One region of the Kitasatospora herbaricolor genome, then DNA from elsewhere that is predicted to be linked to it. Evidence: riboswitches for the same ligand, from Rfam matches in the RefSeq annotation. Region 1 holds a riboswitch; each other region holds the start of a gene.

What was found. A riboswitch is a leader RNA that binds a small molecule or an ion and turns the genes downstream of it on or off. The one in region 1 is predicted to bind cobalamin.
Region 2: it holds a riboswitch for cobalamin, as region 1 does, so the genes downstream of both, metE (5-methyltetrahydropteroyltriglutamate--homocysteine S-methyltransferase) here and J2S46_RS28845 (cobalamin biosynthesis protein) in region 1, are expected to answer to the same signal.
Region 3: it holds a riboswitch for cobalamin, as region 1 does, so the genes downstream of both, J2S46_RS25500 (ribonucleoside-diphosphate reductase subunit alpha) here and J2S46_RS28845 (cobalamin biosynthesis protein) in region 1, are expected to answer to the same signal.
Region 4: it holds a riboswitch for cobalamin, as region 1 does, so the genes downstream of both, J2S46_RS36965 (acyl-CoA thioesterase) here and J2S46_RS28845 (cobalamin biosynthesis protein) in region 1, are expected to answer to the same signal.

What each region holds. Positions count from the first base shown of each region.
Region 1 covers NZ_JAUSVA010000002.1:6,559,308-6,564,860, reverse strand. The annotation lists gene J2S46_RS28855 (alpha/beta hydrolase family protein) at 1-210, opposite strand, end outside; gene J2S46_RS28850 (helix-turn-helix domain-containing protein) at 434-1,144, opposite strand; cobalamin riboswitch at 1,486-1,618, shown strand; gene J2S46_RS28845 (cobalamin biosynthesis protein) at 1,744-2,727, shown strand; gene J2S46_RS28840 (cobyric acid synthase) at 2,724-4,223, shown strand; gene J2S46_RS28835 (putative cobaltochelatase) at 4,276-5,553, shown strand, end outside.
Region 2 covers NZ_JAUSVA010000002.1:6,790,716-6,796,268, reverse strand. The annotation lists gene tsaD (tRNA (adenosine(37)-N6)-threonylcarbamoyltransferase complex transferase subunit TsaD) at 1-765, shown strand, start outside; gene metE (5-methyltetrahydropteroyltriglutamate--homocysteine S-methyltransferase) at 853-3,162, opposite strand; cobalamin riboswitch at 3,328-3,547, opposite strand; gene ddaH (dimethylargininase) at 3,694-4,551, opposite strand; gene dhbA (2,3-dihydro-2,3-dihydroxybenzoate dehydrogenase) at 4,980-5,553, shown strand, end outside.
Region 3 covers NZ_JAUSVA010000002.1:5,748,193-5,753,745, reverse strand. The annotation lists gene J2S46_RS25510 (glycosyltransferase family 2 protein) at 1-652, opposite strand, end outside; gene J2S46_RS25505 (hypothetical protein) at 977-2,011, opposite strand; cobalamin riboswitch at 2,147-2,308, shown strand; gene J2S46_RS25500 (ribonucleoside-diphosphate reductase subunit alpha) at 2,419-4,911, shown strand; gene J2S46_RS25495 (ribonucleotide-diphosphate reductase subunit beta) at 4,959-5,553, shown strand, end outside.
Region 4 covers NZ_JAUSVA010000002.1:8,556,140-8,561,692, reverse strand. The annotation lists gene J2S46_RS36975 (amidase) at 1-1,067, shown strand, start outside; partial or broken gene J2S46_RS36970 (3-hydroxyacyl-CoA dehydrogenase family protein) at 1,451-1,570, shown strand; gene J2S46_RS36965 (acyl-CoA thioesterase) at 1,707-2,186, opposite strand; cobalamin riboswitch at 2,449-2,671, opposite strand; gene J2S46_RS36960 (hypothetical protein) at 3,000-4,262, opposite strand; gene J2S46_RS36955 (alkaline phosphatase D family protein) at 4,255-5,553, opposite strand, start outside.

The DNA.
Region 1 (5,553 bases):
GGCGTAGCGGCCCGGACGGGCGGTCTCCACCGTCCGGGTGAGGGTGACCCGGCCGGCGGCCACGCCGAGCACCCGGACCGGCCGGGCGCCGGACGCGTGGTCCGCGCGGGGGTGCACCGCCCGCTCCGACACCTTGCGCCCGAGGGCCAGTACGGCCACGCCCGTACCGGCCGCGGCGGCCGCCACGACTGCTGCGGTTCCCCAACGCATATCTCGCTCCCCGCTCTGCTGCTCCCTGCCGGGCGGCCGGCCACGGCCCGGTTGGATCCGCTCCCCAGTCCACGCGTCGCGGGGCCGGGCGGCCACCGGTGCGGGGCCGTCCGGGGCACGGGCGGGGATCGGAAGCGGGCGGGCGGGGAGCCGTGCGGAGCGCGGAGGAAGGAACCCGGAAAGGGGGACGCGGAGGAAGAAAGGGGAAGGAGAGGCTCGGGGGTCAGACCGGGATCTCGGTGGGCCGCCGGGACAGCAGCTCCCAGAAGCGCTCGCCGAGCGGCCGGGTCTGCCGCGGGGGCTCGGGCTGCGCCGGGGCGGACGACCCCCAGCCGCCGGAGCCCCAGTGCGCCGTCACCTGGTACTCGTTCTGCAGGTCCGTCAGCACCGCCGCGAGCAGTTCCTTCGGCACCGGGACGATCCGCCCGACCGCCTTCACCTGGGCCTGCCAGCGCCCGTCGACGCAACGGCGCAGCCGCTGGTCCAGCTCCTCCCCACGGCCGAGGACGGCCACCACCTCCCGCAGCGTCATCCCGAGCACCTGGGCGAGCGCGTACGTCCGGTCCTCGTCCCCGGTCCACCGGCCGGCGTCCTCGGCGAGGTCGTAGGCGCGCGGCGACAGGCCGATCCGGCGGGCGGCCTCGTCCCGGCCGAGCTCCCGGGCCACCCGGAAGTCGCGCAGGCAGGCCGGCCGGGCTCCCATCAACTGGGCGGGCGGGCACCACAGGGCGCGGGCGAGGGCGATGAACTCCTCCTCGGAGGGCCGGATCTCCCCCGTCTCCCAGCCGATCACGTGGGCCGGCAGCAGCCGGACCCCGTGCGCGGCCATCCCCTCCGCCACTTGATGAGGGGTCAGGCCCAGCCCGGCGCGGTGCGCCCTGGCCGCCATGGGCGAGAAGGGCACCGGCGTCACGGAGGGCTGTCTGGATCGCATGAGCAACGACCGTACGGGCCGGGCCCGGACGGCCCCAGACGCCGAACGCACGAAGCGCAGGTCAGGCCCCCGGTGGGCGACTGGCGGATCGTACAGATCAGTGCCGCCCGACGGGCGCGCTACTCGGAGGTAATGACGGTTTCCTCCAAGGCGCACCGCTACGCGGGTAGCGCGACCCTGGCCTGCGCCGCTCGCGGACGGCCGGCCCGGCGCCCGGGGTGCGTCGTCCGCGCGCCGCGCACGGCGCACGCGGGCCGCGCGTGTGACCAAACCCTCGGTGGCCTTGGTTGACTCCCGGTTCGGCCGCGTGATGGGATCCATCAGCCAAACGGAGGCATGCAGAGGAAGCCGGTGCGAATCCGGCGCGGTCCCGCCACTGTCACCGGGGAGCACGCTCGAACCATGGTCACGGCGGTCCGTCAGAAGCCCGCGGGAAGGCCCGAGGGTGTGTCCGACCCGGAAGCCAGGAGACTCTCGCCCCCGGTACGTCGAGCCAGGGCGCGGACCCTGAGTGAGGACACGCACGCCATGCAGGCTGCCCGGGCCGTCCACCGGCCACCGTCGAACCGAGCCCGCCGCCGTACCGCCGCGCACCTGCCGTGCGCGGGCTGACCCGCGGCGCAGCCTTCGCCCTGGGCGCCGTCGCCGGACACCTGGCCGACGCCCGCTTCGCCGACCCGCGACGCGGTCACCCGGTGGCCGCCTTCGGCACCGCCGCCGGCCGCCTGGAACGGCTGCTCTGGCGCGACCGGCGGGCCGCCGGCGCGGCGTACACCGCGCTCTGCGTGGGCACCGTCGCGACCGTCGCCACGCTCGCCGACCGCACCCTGGGACGCTCGCCGGCAGGCAGGGCGGCGCTGGCCGCCGCCGCGACCTGGACGGTGCTCGGCGGCACCTCGCTCATCCGGGAGGCCGGGACCGTCGGGCGCTCGCTCTCGGCGGGGGACCTCACCGCCGCCCGGGAGCGGCTGCCGCACCTGTGCGGGCGCGACCCGAGCGCGCTGGACGAGCAGCAGATCGCCCGGGCGGTGGTGGAGTCCGTCGCCGAGAACACCGCCGACGCGGTGGTGAACGCCCTGGTCTGGGGAGCGCTGGCCGGCACCCCCGGCCTGCTCGCCTTCCGGGCCGTCAACACCCTGGACGCGATGGTCGGGCACCGCTCGCCCCGCTACGTCCGCTTCGGCTGGGCCTCGGCCCGGCTGGACGACGTGGCCGGCTGGCCCGGCGCCCGGCTCACCGCGCTGCTGACCGTCCTGGCCGCGCCCCGGCCCGCCACCGCCTGGCGGGTCTGGCACCGCGACGGCGCGGCCCACCCCAGCCCCAACGCCGGCCGGGCCGAGGCCGCCTTCGCCGGCGCGCTGGGCGTGCGCCTCGGCGGCACCCTGGCCTACGGCGAGAGGGTCGAGCACCGGCCGGTACTGGGCCGCGAACTGCCCCCGGTCGGGGTGGCCGACATCGAACGGGCCTGCCGGCTCTCCCGCCGGGTCGGGCTGCTCGCGCTCGGCGTCACCGCCGCCGGGCACGCCCTCCTGCACGGCGCGGGCCGGGGCCTCACACGTCAACGGAAGGGTGGCCGCAATTGAGCGGGGCACTGCTGGTCGCCGGAACGACCTCGGACGCCGGCAAGAGCGTGGTCACGGCCGGGATCTGCCGCTGGCTGGCCCGACAGGGCGTCAAGGTCGCGCCCTTCAAGGCGCAGAACATGTCGCTGAACTCCTTCGTCACCGCCGACGGCGCCGAGATCGGCCGCGCCCAGGCGATGCAGGCGCAGGCCGCCCGGGTCGAGCCGGAGGCGGCGATGAACCCGGTGCTGCTCAAGCCCGGCGCGGACGGCCGCAGCCAGGTGGTGCTGCTCGGACGGGCGGTCGCCGAGGTCGGCGCGCTGGACTACCGCGAGCGCAAGCCCGTCCTGCTGGAGAAGTCCCTGGAGTGCCTGGCCGACCTGCGGCGCCGCTACGACGTGGTGGTGTGCGAGGGCGCCGGCTCACCCGCCGAGATCAACCTGCGGGACCGCGACATCGCCAACATGGGCCTGGCCACGGCTGCCGCCCTGCCCGTGGTGGTGGTCGGCGACATCGACCGGGGCGGGGTCTTCGCCGCGATGTACGGGACGCTGGCGCTGCTCTCGGCCGAGGACCAGCGGCACGTGGCCGGGTGGTTCGTGAACAAGTTCCGCGGCGACGCCCGGCTGCTGGAGCCCGGCCTGGAGATGCTGCACCGGCTGACCGGCCGTCCGGTGCTCGGCACCCTGCCGATGCTGAAGGGCCTCTGGCTGGACGCCGAGGACTCGCTCGACCTCTCCACCGTGGTCGACCGCGAGGACACGCCCGGCCCGCTCGGCGCGGACGTGCTGCGGGTGGCCGTGGTGCGGTTCCCCCGGCTGTCCAACTTCACCGACGTGGACGCGCTGGCCCAGGAGCCCGGGGTGCTGGTCCGCTGGGCCACCCGCCCCGAGGAGCTGGCCGACGCCGACCTGGTGATCCTGCCCGGCACCCGGGCCACCGTCGCCGACCTGGCCTGGCTGCGCGAGCGCGGCCTGGAGCCCGCCCTGCGGGCCAGGGCCGCCGCCGGGCTGCCGGTGCTCGGCGTCTGCGGCGGCTACCAGATGCTGACCCGCGAGATCGTCGACCGGGTGGAGTCGAAGGCCGGCGCGGTCGACGGGCTGGCGCTGCTGCCGGCGCACGTCCGGTTCGGCGCCGAGAAGGTGCTGGCCCGTCCGGTGGGCGAGGCCTTCGGACAGCGGGTCGAGGGCTACGAGATCCACCACGGCGTGGTCACCGTCGAGGGCGGCGAGCCCTTCCTGGACGGCTGCCGGACCGGGTCGGTGTGGGGGACGACCTGGCACGGCGCGCTGGAGAACGACGGGTTCCGCCGGGAGCTGCTGCGCGAGGTGGCGAAGCTGGCCGGGCGCGCCTTCGTCCCCGCGCCGGACACCTCCTTCGCCGCGGCCCGCGAGGCCCGGCTGGACCGCCTCGGCGACCTGATCGAGGAGCACGCCGACACCGGCGCGCTGTGGCGGCTGATCGAGGGCGGCGTCCCGGCCGACGGCCTGCCCTTCGTGCCGCCGGGTGCGCCGTGAAGACGTTGCCGGGTACGGATGCCGCAGGACCGGCCGAGGAGAGGGACACCCGATGACTGACGTCCGATACCCGTTCACCGCGATCGTCGGCATGGCCGACCTGCGGCTCGGGCTGCTGCTCAACGCGGTCTCGCCGGCCGTCGGCGGGGTGCTGGTCCGCGGCGAGAAGGGCACCGCGAAGTCCACCATGGTCCGCGCGCTGGCCGGCCTGCTGCCCTCGATCAGCACCGTCGAGGGCTGCCGCTTCGCCTGCGACCCCGCCGCCCCCGACCCGCAGTGCCCGGACGGCGCCCACGAGGGCCCGGCCGTCACCGACCGGGCCGCCCAACTGGTCGAACTGCCGGTCGGCGTCACCGAGGACCGGATCGTCGGCTCGCTCGACCTGGAGCGGGCGCTGTCCGAGGGCGTCAAGGCCTACGAGCCGGGGCTGCTGGCCAAGGCCCACCGCGGCGTGCTGTACATCGACGAGGTCAACCTGCTCCAGGACCACGTCGTCGACCTGCTGCTGGACGCCGCCGCGATGGGCCGCTCGTACGTCGAGCGCGAGGGCGTCTCGGTGCGGCACGCCGCCCGCTTCCTGCTGGTCGGCACGATGAACCCGGAGGAGGGCGAACTGCGGCCGCAGCTGCTCGACCGCTTCGGCCTCACCGTGGAGATCGCCGCCACCCGGGAGCCGCGCGAGCGGGCCGAGGTGGTGCGCCGCCGGCTCGCCCACGACGCCGACCCGGCCGCCTTCGCCGCCCGGTTCGCGGACGAGGAGCGGGCCCTCGCCGAGCGGATCACCGCCGCCCGCGAACTGCTGCCGACGGTCGAGCTGACGGACACGGCGCTGCGCCAGATCACCGCCGTCTGCGCGGCCTTCGAGGTGGACGGGCTGCGCGCGGACATCGTGATGGCCCGCACCGCGGTCGCGCTGGCCGCCTGGTCGGGCCGCACCGAGGTGCTGGAGGAGGACGTCCGCAAGGCCGCCCAGCTCGCCCTGCCGCACCGTCGCCGGCGCAACCCGTTCGACGCGCCGGGACTGGACGAGGAGAAGCTGGACCGGACCCTGGAGGAGCACGCCGAGCCGGACGAGCGGCCCGAGGAGACCGGCTCCGAGGAGACCCCCGGCGAGGGCCGCGGGCCGGACGAGGAGCAGCCCGGCCCGGACGGCGACGGCCCCGACGACGACGGCCCGGACGGCGGCGGCCCCGACGGCCCGGACGGCGGGCCCGGCGGCGGCACGCCCGACCCCGCCGGACCGGCCGCACCCGAGTTCGCCGCCACCGACGCCGCGCCCGCGCCGGACGCCCCCGAGGCGGACGTGCCCGCCCAGCACCCCCGTCCGGCC
Region 2 (5,553 bases), 230 kb from region 1:
TCGCTCGGCGTGCCGCTGCACGGGGTCCACCATCTCGCCGGGCACGTCGCCGCGGCGACGCTGGACGGCGGACCGCTGCCCGACCCGTGCGTGGTGCTCGTCGTCTCCGGCGGCCACACCTCGCTGCTGCTGGTCCGCGACCTGGCCCGGGACCGGATCGTCCACCTCGGGGACACCCTGGACGACGCCGCCGGGGAGTGCTTCGACAAGGTCGCCCGGATCCTGCGCCTGCCCTACCCCGGCGGTCCGGCGGTCGACCGGGCCGCCCGGGCCGGCGACCCGGGGGCCGTCCGCCTCCCGCGGCCGCTGAGCGGACCGAACGATCCCCCGTACGCCTTCTCCTTCTCGGGCCTGAAGACGGCCGCCGCCCGCTGGATCGAGGCGCAGCGCGCCGACGGCCGGGAACCGCACGTCCCGGACGCCGCCGCGGCCCTGCAGGAGGCCATCGCCGACACCCTCACCCGCAAGGCCGTCCGGGCCTGCACCGAGCACGGCATCGGCACCCTGGTCGTGGTCGGCGGCGTGGCCGCGAACTCCCGCGTCCGCGCCCTCACCGAGCAGCGATGCGCCGCCGCCGGGATCGCCCTGCGGGTGCCGCCGCTGCCCCTGTGCACCGACAACGGCGCGATGGTCGCCGCCGTCGGCGACCTGCTGGTCAGGGCCGGCGCCGAGCCCGCGCCGCCGGACCTCGCCGTCGACCCGTCCGCACCGCTTGAGTACGCCCGGCTGGCGCCCTCCGCGCACCGCCGGGCCCGGGCGGCCTGAACCCGCCGCCGCACCGGGGCGGACCTGGTGCGAGGGCCGGGGCCGGCCCGCCCGCCCGTGGGCGTCGGGCCGGCCCCGGCCCTCCCGTCAGCCGCCCAGCTCCGCCCGCGCCAGGCGGGCCGCCTCGACCAGGTGGTCGAGGGAGGCCCGGGTCTCGGCCCAGCCCCGGGTCTTCAGGCCGCAGTCCGGGTTGACCCAGAGGCGTTCGGCGGGGATGGCGGCGAGCCCCTCGCGCAGCAGGGCGGCGGCCTCCCCGGCGCTCGGCACCCGGGGCGAGTGGATGTCGTAGACGCCCGGGCCGACCTCGCGGGGGTAACCGGCCCCGGCCAGCTCGTGCGCCACCCGCATGTGCGAGCGGGCCGCCTCCAGGCTGATCACGTCCGCGTCCAACTCGTCGATCGCGGCCATGATCTCGCCGAACTCGGCGTAGCACATGTGGGTGTGCACCTGGGTGTCGGCCCGGACCCCGGAGGTGGTCAGCCGGAACGCCTCGGTGGCCCAGGCCAGGTAGCCGGGGCGGTCGGCGGCGCGCAGCGGGAGCGTCTCGCGCAGGGCCGGCTCGTCCACCTGGACGACCGCGGCGCCGGCCGCCTCCAGGTCGGTGACCTCGTCGCGCAGGGCGAGGGCGACCTGGCGGGCGGTGTCGGCGAGCGGCTGGTCGTCGCGGACGAAGGACCAAGCGAGCATGGTGACCGGACCGGTCAGCATCCCCTTGACCGGGCGGTCGGTGAGGTCCTGGGCGTAGCGGAACCAGTCGACGGTCATCGGGCGGGGGCGGGAGACGTCGCCGGCCAGCACGGGCGGGCGGACGTAGCGGGTGCCGTAGGACTGCACCCAGCCGTGCCGGGTGGCGAGGTAGCCGGTGAGCTGCTCCGCGAAGTACTGGACCATGTCGTTGCGTTCGGGTTCGCCGTGCACCAGGACGTCCAGCCCGGCCTTCTCCTGGTAGGCGATGACCTCACGGACCTCGGCCGCCATCCGCTCCCGGTAGCCGGCCCGGTCCAGGCGTCCGGCGCGCAGGTCGGCGCGGGCGGTGCGCAGTTCGGTGGTCTGCGGGAAGGAGCCGATGGTGGTGGTCGGCAGCAGTGGCAGCTTCAGCCGGGCGCGCTGGGCCTCGGCGCGTTCGGGGTAGGCCTGCGCGCGGCGGGCGTCCTCGGCGGTGGTGGCGGCGGCCCTGGCGCGGACGGCCGGATCGTGGGTGAGGGCGGAGGCGGCCCGGGAGGCCAGGTCGGCCCGGTTGGCGGCGAGTTCGGCGCCGATCGCGTGGGTGCCCTCGCGCAGTCCGCGGGCGAGGGTGGTGATCTCGGCGGTCTTCTGCCGGGCGAAGGCGAGCCAGCGGGCGATCTGCGGGTCCAGGTCGCGTTCGCGGGCGGCGTCGAGCGGGACGTGCAGCAGCGAGCAGGACGGTGCCACGTCGACCTGCCCGGCCAGGCCGAGCAGGGTGGCCAGGGTCGCCAGCGACTTCTCCAGGTCGTTGATCCAGATGTTGCGGCCGTCCACCACGCCCGCGACCAGCCGCTTGCCGGGCAGGCCGCCGACGGCGGCCAGGTCGTCGAGGTTGCCGGCGGCGGGGCCGGTGAAGTCCAGGCCGACGCCTTCGACCGGGGCCTCGGCCAGCACCGGCAGGGCCGCGCCGGCCCGGTCGAAGTAGGTCGCGACCAGGATCCTGGGCCGCTCGGTGAGGGCGCCGAGGTCGCGGTAGGCCCGGGCGGCGGCGTTGAGTTCGGCCGCGGTGCGGTCCTGCACGAGGGCGGGCTCGTCCAGTTGCACCCAGCCGGCGCCGGCGGCGCGCAGGCCGGCGAGGAGTTCGGCGTAGACGGGCAGCAGGCGGTCGAGCAGCGTGAGCGGCTGGAAGCCGGGGTCGACGCCGGGCGCGGGCTTGGCGAGCAGCAGGTAGGTCAGCGGGCCGACCAGGACCGGACGGGCGCGGTGGCCGAGCAGGAGGGCCTCACGCAGTTCCTGGACCGACTTGGCGGAGTTCGCCGAGAAGACCGTGTCCGGCCCCAACTCGGGCACCAGATAGTGGTAGTTGGTGTCGAACCACTTGGTCATCTCCAGCGGCGCCACGTCCTGGGTGCCGCGCGCCATGGCGAAGTACCCGTCCAGCGGGTCGGCGTCGACGGCGGCGCGGTGCCGGGCCGGGATCGCGCCGACCGCCACGGTGGTGTCCAGTACGTGGTCGTACAACGAGAAGTCGCCGGTGGGGACTTCGGTGACGCCGGCCTCGGCGAGGCGCCGCCAGGTGTCGCGGCGCAGACCGGCGGCGGTGGCATGCAGGCCGGCGGCGGTGACCCGGCCGGCCCAGTAGCCCTCGATCGCCTTCTTCAGCTCCCGGTCCGGGCCCTGACGGGGGCAGCCGTACACGGTGGCCTGCGGGGTGGTGGAACTCGGTGACACGGAACTCTCCTTCGCGAGTCGCGCTGCGATCCCGGGAGAGCACGTGCGCGCGAAGGTACGACAGCGGGGGCGCGGCACGTCGAGGTGCCCGCCCGCTCCGCCGACCCACCCCCGGCCTTCGGCCGGGCGGTACCCACCCACGAGGTCACCGGGATCACCGCGTGCGGTCGCACGCGGGCAGTGGCAGGTCTTCGGACTCGCGAGCACACCGGGCCTGACGGCCCGGCACCTAGTGGCCGTCGCTTCCCGGGCCGCCTGGGCCCAGTGCATGTGACGGCGGTCGTTCCCACTCACCGCTGCGGGGCAGTCCCGGATTCCCACCGGGTTCCCTCTTGCGACGCGCCTGCCTGGCTGGCAGGGCGAACCGACTGCAGGCCACAGCCTAGGCCCACCGGCGTCCCGCCGGCGGAATTCGTCCGCATGCCGGATGTCGCGGTGGGACGCGGGGCCGAGCGCCGGGGCCCGGGCGCCGGGGCCCGGGCCGGCGCGGCGGACCGGTGCGCGCGGCACCGGTCCGCGCGCGGACGGCGGCTACGGACGCAGCTCCAGCGTGCAGCACTTGACGCTGCCTCCGGCCCGCAGCAGCTCCGTCAGGTCGACGCCGATCGGCTCGAAGCCGCGCTCGCGGAGCTGGCGGTGGAGCCCGACGGCGGCCTCCGGCAGCAGCACGTGGCGCCCGTCGGAGAGCGCGTTGAGGCCGAAGACCTCGGCGTCCTCGGCGGTGGCGAGGACGGCGTCCGGGAAGAGCTCGCGCAGGACGGCCCGGCTGCCGGGGCTGAACGCCTCGGGGTAGTACATGACCTCGTCGTCGGAGAGCACCGCGAGGGCGGTGTCCAGGTGGTAGAACTTCGGGTCCACCAGCGTCAGGCCGATCACCGGCAGGCCGAAGAACTCCTGAGCCTCGGCGTGCGAGCGGGGGTCGGTGCGGAAGCCGCTGCCGGCCAGGATCCTGCGGCCGACGGCCAGCAGGTCGCCCTCGCCCTCGTTGATGTGCTCGGGCCAGTACACGTCCCGGTAGCCGCGGGCGGTGAACCAGTCCAGGTAGGCCGGGCCCTCGGCGGTGCGCTCGACGTGGCGGAACCGCGCCCCGAACACCCGGCCGTCGACCACGGTGGCGCCGTTGGCCGCGAAGACCATGTCGGGCAGGCACGGCAACGGCTCGATCACCTCGACGGTGTGGCCGAGCGAGAGGTAGAGGTCGCGCAGGGAGGTCCACTGGGCGAGCGCCAGGCCGCCGTCGACCGGCTTGGCCGGGTCCATCCACGGGTTGATCGAGTACGTCACGTCGAAGTGCCGGGGCGCGCACATCAGGAAGCGGCGGGGGGTGGCCACCCGGGCCTCCCGGAGCGGGGCGGCGGCCGCCGAGCTGATGGTGTCCGTGGCGGGCATGGAGGTCCTCCGGTCGGGATGCGGTTCTGCTGCGGCGCGGGATCGCCACGGCGCAACGCCCTGGGCCGGCGGGATTGCCTTGGCCCGGGCGGGAACTGAGCGACGGGCAGGGCGGCCGGCGACGGCGGCCGCGGATCCGCGGGGGAGCCGCGCGGCGCTTGCGGACCGGGGGACGAAGAGTTGCCCCCGGGACCACCCCACTCGATGTGGTTAGGCTAACCTTACCGCAGCACTTCGTGTGCGCGTTCGGCCGATCTGAACCTCGACCCACCCGGAGAGCCCACCATGCCGCCCACCGCCGGCCGTGTCGCCGCCACGGCGACCCCTCAGCACACCAGCGGGCGACCAGCGAGCCCCGGCCCGGCGGGCCCGGCCGGGCCCGCCGCCGGAACGACCACCGGACCGACCGTCAGAACGGAGGCCTGACCGTGGCCGACCCCACCACCGAGTTCGCCGGCCGGGTCGCCCTGGTGACCGGCGCGGGCCGCGGTATCGGCGCCGCCGTCGCCCGGATGCTGGCCGAGCGCGGGGCCGAAGTGATCGCCTCCGACCTCCACGCCCCCGACGACTCCGTACACCGGCTCGACGTCACCGACGGCGCGGCCGTCGAGGCCCTGGTCGACCGGATCGAGCGCGAGCGCGGCCCGATCGACGTCCTGGTCAACGTGGCCGGCGTGCTGACCGCCGCCCCCGTGCTGGAGACCACCGACGAGAACTGGGCACGCACCTTCGCCGTCAACACCACCGGTGTCTTCCACACCTGCCGCGCCGTCGGCCGCCGGATGGCCGGGCGCGGACGCGGCAGCATCGTCACCGTCGGCTCCAACGCGGCCGGGGTGCCCCGCACCGGCATGGCGGCCTACGCCGCCTCCAAGGCCGCGACCACCATGTTCGTCCGCTGCCTCGGACTCGAACTCGCCCGCTCCGGCGTCCGCTGCAACCTGGTCTCCCCCGGGTCCACCGACACCGACATGCAACGCGCCCTGTGGACGGACGACGCCG
Region 3 (5,553 bases), 810 kb from region 1:
GGTCGTGGCGGGGCGCGAAGTCGGCGTCCAGGATCAGGATGTACTCGCCGTCCGAGCGGTCGAACCCGTAGTGCAGGTTGCCCGCCTTCTTGAACCAGCCGCGGTTCTCCCGGACGCCGTAGCGGAACCCGAAGTCGGCGGCCATCGCCTCCACCGCCGGGCTGGCCGCGTCGTCCAGGACGTACGGCATGACCAGACCGGGGTAGTGCTCGGCGAGCTTGCGGACGTGGGTCCAGGTGTTGTGCAGGGTCTCGATCGGCTCGCCGCAGACCGGCAGGAACACGTCGACGGTCGGGTACTCGGCCGGGGTCCACTTGCGGACCAGCCGGCGGTGCTCCTTGAGGTCGAAGTTCGGCGTGAAGCTGTTCACCCGCAGGGAGACCAGGTAGTACACGACGGTGAAGACGAGGAACGGCACGCAGAGCCAGAACCACGAGCCGACCCGGAAGAGCTCGACCTGGCTGATCACCAGGCAGACGAAGCTGATCACCGAGCAGAGCGTCAGCACCCACTGGTTGCGGACGGTGTAGTTGTACTTCTCCTGGGCGTTCGGGGGTGCCGGGAGCAGCAGGCCCGAGACGGGCTCCGACGCGTTCCGGCGGCGGCCGGACGACTTGCGTCTTCTGCTGGGCGCACTGGTCGCGGTGCTCACCGCGCGGTACCTCCTGGTAGCTGCGTTCCGCGTGCCGGAGCGAACTGACCATGCAGCAACTGTCCCCCGGGGCACCACACCTTATCGGACGCGCGTTCGCGGCCTGTTACGGCCGTCGTGAACAGGACGTCACGAACGGTCCGGCACGAACGGCCCGGTGCCCCCGGGCCCGGACGGCCCGTCACCCGCGACCGGCACCGGGGCGCGGGTCACCGGCCGGATCCGACCGGATCGGGCCAGGCCAGGCCGGGCAGGGGCCGGGCAAGGCGAGGGCCAGGCCAGGGTAGGGGTAGCCCGCCACCCCACGTCCGCGCGCGGAGGTACTCAGCCGGCGGTGGCCGCCGGCTTGGCCCGGCCCAGCAGGACCTCCTTGGCGCGGTCCGCGAGCGGGCTCGCCGCCGCGGCCGCCGCCGGATCGGCCTGGTCCGGCGTCTGCTTGAGCGAACCGGCGACGGTGAAGTACCCGAAGCGGCCCACCGCGGCGTGCGTCTCGGCGCAGCCCGACTTGTCGGTGACGCAGAAGGTGGCGACCCCGGGGCCGGACAGGCCCTGGACCAGGCCCGCGTGCCGGCCGAGCGCCTTGTCGGCGCCCGCCTTGTTGTCGAAGACGGCGATGCCGACCGTGACGGCGCTCTCCCCGGACACGTAGGTGGCCCGGACCAGCGAACGGCAGGCGTCGTCGCCGAGGGCGAGCCCGAGCCCGCCGGTGGTCGCCTTGGAACAGGGCGAGGTCGACCCGGTGACCATCCGGGTCCAGACCTTGCCGTCGATGGTGCGGGTCTGGTCGGGGAAGAGCGTCGCGGCGTCGACCGGGGCCTTGTCCGTCGAGGCGTCGGAGATCAGCGGCAGCGCCTGCTCCAGCGGCAGGCCGGTCGAGGCGGCCGGCTTCGGGTTCGGCTTGTTGCCGCCGCCGCCCTTGCCGGAGATGACCACGCCGGCGGCCACCACGCCGCCGACGAGCACCACGGCCAGCACCGCGGCGCCGATCCACAGCCGGCGGCGCTTGCGGGACTCGTTCTCGTGCTGGTCGGCCAGCTGGGTCCAGTTCGGCTCGGCCTGGAACGGCTGCGGCGCGGGCTGCCACTGCGGCGGCGGCGCCTGCTGCGGACCGGGCTGGGGGGCGAACGGCTGCTGCGGCTGGTGCTGCTGCGGGATCGGCGGGGGAACCGGCTGGCCCTGCGGCGGGAGCTGCTGCGCGGGCTGGCTGTACGGCACCGGGGGCGGGCCGAAACCACCCGGAGCCGGCGGGACGGGCTGCTGCCCCTGCGGCGGCTGCCCCGGTGCCCCCGGCTGCTGACCCTGGACCGGCTGTGCGGGCTGACGCGTCCAGTCGGACGGTACGCCCGTTCCCTCGCTCATGAGGCGAGATCGTAAAGCATGGTGCGCGCGGCAGGGCTGTCCGGTAATCAATCCGTTCCCAAATCCGGGCCCGGCACCCTCCCCCTTGCCTGCTCCGTGAGCCGACGACTGGTCGCCCGACACGCCACAGTGCACAACATGTGGTGCTTCATCGGGCTGGCGCCACTAGATGTATGCTCACTCCTGCTGTCGAACGCAGGGGAACCCGGTGCGAGTCCGGGACTGCCCCGCAGCGGTGAGCGGGCTGCCCGACCGGGCCACGCGAGTCCGATGACCTGCCGACGGTGTGCCACAGGGCTTCCCCGCAGTCGCCATGCAGCACAGCAGTATCGTCCGGGCCTCGCGGGTGGGCCGGGGGGTGGTTCGCGCGCGCCGTGAGGTGTTCCGCGCTGCCCTCCCCTGCGCCCATGCGGCCCGGCAGCCCCCTCGCCGACCGCCGCCGCCAGGAGAGAAGCGCCTTGACCACCGCTGCCTCAGTCACCCTGCCCGCCCAGGGTTCCAGCCCCGCCGCCCCGTCCGACCCGACGGTGTCCGACCCCGGTGGAGCGCTCCTGCGCCTCCTGACCGACCGCAGCGTCGACCTGCCCCAGGTCGACCCCGGCCACGTCGCCGCCGCCGCCCTGCGCGGCCGGCACGCCGGCTCCGACTTCGCGGAGCTGCGCGGGCTGGCCGTCGAGGCCGCCGCGTCGATGATCGCCGAGGACCCGCAGTACTCGAAGCTCGCGGCCCGGCTGCTCGCCCTGGAGATCCAGGACGAGGCCGTCGGCCAGGGCGCCGTCTCCTTCTCCGCCTCGATCACCGTCGGCCACGCCGAGGGCCTGATCGGCGACACCACCGCCGCGTTCGTGGCCAAGCACGCCGACGCGCTGGACGCCCTGATCGACCAGAAGGGCGACGACCGCTTCGAGTACTTCGGCCTGCGCACCGTGCAGTCCCGGTACCTGCTGCGCCACCCGATCACCCGCAAGGTGATCGAGACCCCGCAGCACTTCCTGCTCCGCGTCGCCAGCGGCCTGGCGGTCGGCGACGACGAGCAGTCGGTCCGCGAGGTCGCCGAGCTGTACGCGCTGATGAGCGCGCTCTCCTACCTGCCGTCCTCGCCGACGCTGTTCAACTCCGGCACCAAGCACCCGCAGATGTCGTCCTGCTACCTGCTGGACTCGCCGCTGGACAACCTGGACTCGATCTACTCGCGCTACGCGCAGATCGCCCGGCTCTCCAAGCACGCCGGCGGCATCGGCCTCTCCTACAGCCGGATCCGCTCGCGCGGCTCGCTGATCCGCGGCACCAACGGCAAGTCCAACGGCATCGTGCCGTTCCTGCGCACCCTGGACTCCTCGGTGGCGGCGGTCAACCAGGGCGGCCGGCGCAAGGGCGCGGCCTGCGTCTACCTGGAGACCTGGCACGCGGACATCGAGGAGTTCCTGGAGCTCCGCGACAACACCGGCGAGGAGGCCCGCCGCACCCACAACCTGAACCTCGCCCACTGGATCCCGGACGAGTTCATGCGCCGGGTCAACGCGGGCGGCGACTGGTCGCTGTTCTCCCCCGCCGACGTGCCCGAGCTGGTCGACCTGTGGGGCGCCGACTTCGACGAGGCGTACCTGAAGGCCGAGGCGGCCGGCAAGGCCGTGCGCACCATCCCCGCGCAGACCCTGTACGCCCGGATGATGCGCACCCTGGCGCAGACCGGCAACGGCTGGATGACCTTCAAGGACGCCTCCAACCGGGCCGCCAACCAGACCGCCCTCCCCGGCCGGACCGTCCACTCCTCCAACCTCTGCACGGAGATCCTGGAGGTCACGGACGACTCCGAGACCGCGGTCTGCAACCTGGGCTCGGTCAACCTGGGCGCCCACGTGGCCCCCGGCGCCACCCCCGCCGACCTGGTGAACGCGATGGACTGGGACCGGCTGGACTCGACCGTCCGCACCGCCGTCACCTTCCTCGACCGCGTGGTGGACATCAACTTCTACCCGACCCCCGAGGCCGGCACCTCCAACTCCCGCTGGCGCCCGGTGGGCCTCGGCGTGATGGGCCTGCAGGACGTCTTCTTCAAGCTCCGCCTGGACTTCGACTCCGCCGAGGCCAAGCAGCTCTCCACGCTGATCTCCGAGCGGATCATGCTGGTCGCCTACGAGCGCTCCAGCGAGCTGGCCGAGCAGCTGGGCCGGCACGAGGCGTACGCGGAGACCCGCGCCGCCCGCGGCCAGCTGCACATCGACCACTTCGGGACCACCCCGCAGTGGACCGAGCGCTGGGACGCGCTGCGCGCCCGGATCGCCACCACCGGCCTGCGCAACTCGCTGCTCCTCGCGATCGCGCCGACCGCGACCATCGCCTCGATCGCCGGCGTGTACGAGTGCATCGAGCCGCAGGTGTCCAACCTGTTCAAGCGCGAGACCCTCTCCGGCGAGTTCCTCCAGGTCAACCCGTACCTGGTCCGCGAGCTGAAGGAGCTGGGCGTCTGGGATGCGCAGACCCGGGACGCGCTGCGCGAGGCCAACGGCTCCGTCCAGGACCTCAACTGGCTGCCCGCCGAGGTCCGCGCGCTGTACCGCACCGCCTGGGAGCTCCCGCAGCGGGCGCTGATCGACCTGGCCGCCGCCCGGCAGCCGTACATCGACCAGAGCCAGTCGCTGAACCTCTTCATGGCCGCGCCCACCATCGGCAAGCTCAGCTCGATGTACGCGTACGCCTGGAAGGTCGGCCTGAAGACCACGTACTACCTGCGTTCGCGCCCGGCCACCCGGATCGCCCAGGCAGCCACCGGCACCGCCCGCGCGGCCGCCCCGGTGCCGGTGGCGGTCACCGCGCCGACGTCCACCCTCACTCCGGAGGAGGAGGCGGCTCTCGCCTGCTCCCTGGAGAACCCCGAGTCCTGCGAGGCCTGCCAGTGAGTTCCCCCACCCCGGAGACCGACTTCGACGCGCCCGGCCGCGAGAAGATGCTCCTCGACCCCGGCTTCGAGCTGACGCTGCGTCCGATGCGGTACCCGTCGTTCTACGACCGGTACCGGGACGCGATCAAGAACACCTGGACCGTGGAGGAGGTGGACCTGCACTCCGACGTCGCCGACCTCGCCAAGCTCAGCGAGGGCGAGCGGCACATGATCGGCCGGCTGGTCGCCTTCTTCGCGACCGGCGACTCGATCGTCGCCAACAACGTGGTGCTGAGCCTCTACAAGCACATCAACTCGCCCGAGGCCCGGCTCTACCTGTCCCGGCAGCTGTTCGAGGAGGCCGTGCACGTCCAGTTCTACCTGACGCTGCTCGACACCTACCTGCCCGACCCGGACGACCGTGCGGCGGCCTTCGACGCGGTGGAGAACATCCCCTCCATCCACCAGAAGGCGCAGTTCTGCTTCAAGTACATGAACGCCGTCGACCACCTGGACTCGTTGCGGACCAAGGACGACCGGCGCGCGTTCCTGCTGAACCTGATCTGCTTCGCGGCCTGCGTCGAGGGCCTCTTCTTCTACGGCGCCTTCGCGTACGTGTACTGGTTCCGCAGCCGCGGCCTGCTGCACGGCCTGGCCACCG
Region 4 (5,553 bases), 2.0 Mb from region 1:
TGGTCCCGCACACCCGCACCATGGCCGACCTGTTCGAACTGCTGGACGTCATCGTCGCCGACGACCCGGAGACGCGCGGCGACCTGTGGCGTGCGCAGCCCTGGGTCCCGCTGCCCTCGGCGTCGCAGGTGCGGCCCGACTCGTACCCGGCCCTCGCACCCGCCGACGCCCGGACGGCGCACGCCGCACTCGCCGGCAAGCGCGTCGGCGTACCCAGGATGTACATCAACGCCGACCCCGGCGCCGGCACCAACCCCGACGGCGGCATCGGCGGCCAGACCGGGCAGCGGATCGACACGCGCCCGTCGGTGATCGCCCTGTGGGAAGCCGCACGCCGCGACCTGGAGGCCGCCGGCGCCGAGGTGGTCGAGGTCGACTTCCCCGTCGTGTCCAACTACGAGTCCGACCGCCCCGAGGCGCCCTCGCTGCACACCCGCGGCCTGGTCGGCCGCGACTTCCTCGCCGTCGAGATCGAGGACCTGTCCGCCTGGGCGTGGGACGACTTCCTGCGGGCCAACGGCGACCCGGCGCTCGCCACCCTGGCCGAGGTCGACCCCGACCGCATCTGGCCCAAGCAGCAGGGCGAACTCCCCGACCGCTACACCGGCTTCGACGACACGATCGGCGACTACCCGCGCCTGGTGCGCGAGCGCCCGTACGCGTCCTTCACCGACATGCCGCACCTCGAAGAGGGGCTGCGCGGGCTGGAGGAGACCCGCCGGGTCGACCTGGAGCTGTGGATGGACGACCTGCGCCTGGACGCGGTGGTGTTCCCCGCGGTCGCCGACGTGGGGCCCGCGGACATGGACGTCTGCGAGGCGTCCGCCGAGCTGGGCTGGCGCAACGGTGTCTGGGTCGCGAACGGCAACCTGGTGCCCCGTCACCTCGGCATCCCGACCGTGACCGTGCCGATGGGCACCATGGCGGACACCGGCATGCCCGTCGGGCTGACCTTCGCCGGCCGGGCCTACGACGACAACGCGCTGCTGGCCCTCGGCGCGGCCTTCGAGGCGACGGGCAGCCGGCGCACGGTGCCGCCGCGCACGCCGCGCCTGGCGGCGCAGTGAACTGACGGGTGTCGCGGCGCGCCGGGCGCGGGCGGACGGAGGCGGTCGGACGGAGGCGCCCGGCGGCTCGGCGCGCGGTCACGGGTGGCGGCCCGGCGGCGGGGGCACCCTCCCCCGCCGCCGGGCCGAGCAGGGGTGCCGGCCGGTCCCCTCGGGCAGGCCGGCACCACCCGAAGGGGCCGGATCCGCAGGGGGCCGGTTCTGGTCCCGGCCGCCGGAGGCCTCGACGGCACCGGGCCCGTTAATAATTCAGACCTGCACGTGGTACCGGCCGTCCTGGCACCTGGGCCCGGCCCCTCGCAAAGGCCCGAGGACGCCCGCGGCCCGGCCGGAGCGGGACGCCGGAGCGGGCCAGTGCGGCGCGCGGGCGGGCGGGGCGCCCGATGTACGACGAGTACAAGGAGCCGCTCTACGCTCCCCCGCCGATGCTCGCCCGGATGGTCGAGGCCGGACTGCTCGGCCGCAAGAGCGGGCGGGGATTCCACGCCCACCGGGCGGTGTGAGCACGGCCGCACGGCGCACTGCGCGCCCTGGTGACGGCCGGTCCGTCCGGGCCCCGGGTTCCCCTCCGGGTCAGGGCGGGGTCGGGGTCGGGGGCCCGGACGGACCTGGGTGCTGAGGGTCAGCCGGTCGGCCAGGTCAGCCGGCCGGCCCCTTCGCCCGCCGAGCGCGGCGCTCACGGGCAAGACGCTCGCGGCGCTGCTCGACGGTGCTCTCCGGGACCAGCGCCGGCACACGGTGCGGCTGCCCGTCCGCGTCGACGGCGACGAAGACCAGTTGCGCCGTCGCCACCCTCGTCACCGGCCCGGTGAGGTTCCACCGTTCCGCCGTCACCACCACCGAGACGTACATCGAGCTGCGCCCGGCGTGATCGACACGGGCCAGGACCGTCAGGAGGTCACCGGCCCGCACCGGCGCGAGGAAGGACATCTCCTCCACCGACACGGTGACCGCGGGGACACCCGCGTGCCGGCCGGCGGCCGCGGCCGCGGCGTCGTCGATCAGCTTCATCACGACGCCGCCGTGCACCGTCCCGTAGAGGTTGGTGTCGTGCTCGCTCATGATGTGGGCCAGGGTGACCGCCGAGTCCGTCGGGGTCCGGGAGACGGCAGGGGGCATCGTCACCGGGCCACCCCGCCGGTCGTCGGAGCGCCCGGCCGGATCCCGGCCGCGCCGGAGCCGGCGGACCGGCCTGCCGTCGCCCCGCTGTCCGGGCCTCGACGGTTCACGGCCCCGGGGGCACCCGGCCACTCGGTCTGCTGCACGGAACTCTCCTTCGCGAGTTCAGGAGACCCCGGGTACGCGCAGGAGCGGGAGGTGCGCGTGCGCGTCCCTCCCCGCCGCCGACCCGCCCGCGGGGTCCGGTGGGACCACGGACCGTGGCGGTCCGCGGGCAGCGGCAGGTCTTCGGACTCGCGGGCGCGCCCACCCCTGTGAAGGGCGGACTCCTACTGGCCGTCGCTTCCCGGGCCGCCTTGGCCCAGTGCGTATGACGGCGGTCGTTCCCGCTCACCGCTGCGGGGCAGTCCCGGATTCCCACCGGGTTCCCTCTTGCGACGCGCCTGCCTGGCGGACAGGGCGAACCAGCTGCGCAGGCCACTCTACGGTCGTCGCCGCAGATCAGAAGCACCGGGGCAGGGCCACCGGGCCGGCCCCTGCACGAGCGTCCTCCCTCGGCCGTAGCACAATCCTGAAGCCGGCGTGCCGCGCGAGCGCTTGCGGACACCTGGGCTGCGCGCGGGCTCTTGACATCCCTTCAGCACTGGCCGCGGTCGAGCAGGGGCCCACCCCCGGACCCGGACGCCCGCCGGGCCACCCTGTGGAGGTGGTCCGACAGGGGTACCGGAGAACCGCGTTCCCGCGCGGTTCCGGACCCGCCTGCCGGATCTCCCGACCGGGCGGCCCGGCGGACGTCCGTGGATCGAGCGGACGTCACCAGTCCGAGTTGGTCGCCCCCAGACTCAGCAGGACCTGGTCGAAGCTGTTGCCGTCGTTGTCATCGGTGTACGAGATCGCGAGTGCACCGAACGGGGAGGAGGCCACCGCGGCCTGCTCCTGCCGACCGGTCGTGACCTGACTGACGGACTGGGCCGGCAGCCGGCCGGCGAAGGTGCCGTCCGGGTTGAGGCCCCGGGCCCGGACCGCCGGATCGGTGCCGGCGACGCTCCAGCCGACCACGGCGTCGCGCTGGTCGTCGATGCCGACGGTGGGGTTGCCGGCTCCGGGTCCGGCGGAGATCTCGACCTCGGCCGAGCCGGCGGTACCGGCGGCGGTGAACGACCGGGCCCAGACACCGCGGGTACCGGTGTGGTCGGACTCCCATGCCACGGCGAAGTCGCCGTTGAAGTCGGCGGCCACGGCCGGACGCTGCTGCTGGCCGCCGGCGAAACTGTTGGCGCTGCGGCGGGTGAGTGCGACCGCCCCGTTCGCCTTGGCCAGCTTCACCAGACCGATCTGGTAGGAGCCGTTGTTGTCGGTGTCGTCGTCCCAGACGACGACGGCGTCGCCCGAGGCGGAGGTCGCGACGTCGGGGTTGTGGTGCGCGCCGCCGGTCGCGTTGACCGTCACCTCGTAGGCCTTGGTCGTGGTCCCGGTGAACCCGGCCGCCTTCACCGTCGCGGCCGCGGTGCCCTGGATGTCCTCCCACACCACGGAGAACGCCACCGCGCCGGTGCTGCCCGGCGCGCCGTCCGGGTCGACCGCGACGCGCGGATGGATCTGCTGGCCGTCGGAGTTCGCGTTGGCCCGACCGGAGCCGAGGACCGCACCGGCCGGGGAGAGCACCCGGTAGACGATGTTGTAGAACCCGTTGCCGTCCGGGTCCTCCGCCCACACGACGACGGCGTTGCCGCGGTCGTCGAGGCCCACGTCGGGCTGGAGGTGCCGCCAGGCCACCCCCGCCGTCCCGCCGGCCGAGAGCTTCGACTCGTAGGCGGAGACGCCGTTGCGGAACATCCGCACCCACACGTCACTGTGCGCGTCGTCGGCCGGGGCGGTCGAGTCGCGGTCGTCCTCCCAGACCACCGCGACGTCGCCGAGGCGGTTGGCCGCGATCGAGGAGGTGTCCTGGTCACCGGTGGAGTCGCTGTTCGCGGTCACCCAGGACGAGGGCCCGGCCGCCGAGGCCGGGGCGACCATGGCGAGGGCCGCGGCGAATCCGGCGACGACCGCGCCGAGTACGGAGAGTTTACGCATCGGCCAACCCCGGCTGTCCGTCGTGGATGACAAAGGTCCGGGCGGTGGTCGCCGCCGCGCCGTGCTCGGTCACCGTCGCCACCGACCTGAAGTCGGCGGTGATTTGCGCCGGCGTGACGTGCGTGCGGACGTAGCCGCGCTGGTTGGAGTAGAAGCGCAGGTGCGGATTGAGCGATCCGTTGGGGATCGTCGTGGTGGCGCTTCCGTTGCCGCCGCTGGTGATGGATGTGCAGACCAGCTCGGAGCCGATCGTCGCCGAGGACGGGTCGGCGTAGTCGGCCTTCAGGTCGTTGCCCCAGGACGCGTGCACGTCGCCGGTGAGGACGACGGGGTTGCGCACGGCCCGGTCGATGATGCCCTGCTGGATCCGCGTCCGGCTGGCCCGGTACCCGTCCCAGGCGTCCATGTTCATCGCGCCCGCGGAGTTGACGTTGCGGGCGAAGAAGACCTGCTGGCCGATGAGGTCCCAGGTGCTCAGGTGCTGGCCGAGTCCGTCGAGCAGCCACGCCTCCTGGGCCGCGCCGGTGATCGAACGGTTCGCCAGGTCGGCGTCGGCGCAGACCTTCGTCCCGTCGCCGCAGGCCTGGTCGTCGCGGAACTGGCGGGTGTCGAGCATGTGGAAGGTGGCGAGGGTGCCCCAGCGGACCCGGCGGTAGAGCTGGATGCTGTTGCCGGACGGCGTCGCCGCGGCCCGCAGCGGCATGTTCTCGAAGTACGCCTGGTACGCGGCGGTGCGTCGCGCCGTCCACTGCGCGGCCGTCAGCACGGGGCTGCTGTCGGCGCGCACCATGTCGGCGTAGTTGTTCTCCACCTCGTGGTCGTCCGGCACCACCAGCCACGGCGCGATCGCGTGCGCGGCCTGGAGGTCCGGGTCGGTGCGGTAGAGCGCGTAGCGGCGGCGGTAGTCGGCCAGCGACACGATCTCGCTGCCGAGGTGCTGGCGCACCCCGCCGGTGCCGGCGCCGCCCTCGTAGATGTAGTCGCCCAGGTGCAGGATCAGGTCGGGGCGGTCGTCGGCCATCCGCCGGTAGGCGGTGTAGTAGCCGCTCTCGTAGTGGGCGCACGAGGCGAAGGCCATCGTGAAGTCACGCCCGACCGTGTTCTGCGCCGGTGCGGTGCGGGTCCGGCCCACCGAGGAGATGAACCCCTGGGCCCGGAACCGGTAGTAGTACTCCGAGTCCGGGGCGAGTCCACCCGCCAGCACGTGCACGGAGTGGGCCTGCGCGTAGCGGGCGGTGACCGTACCGGAGCTGACGAGGGTGGTGAAGTTCTGGTCGGTCGACAGCTGCCA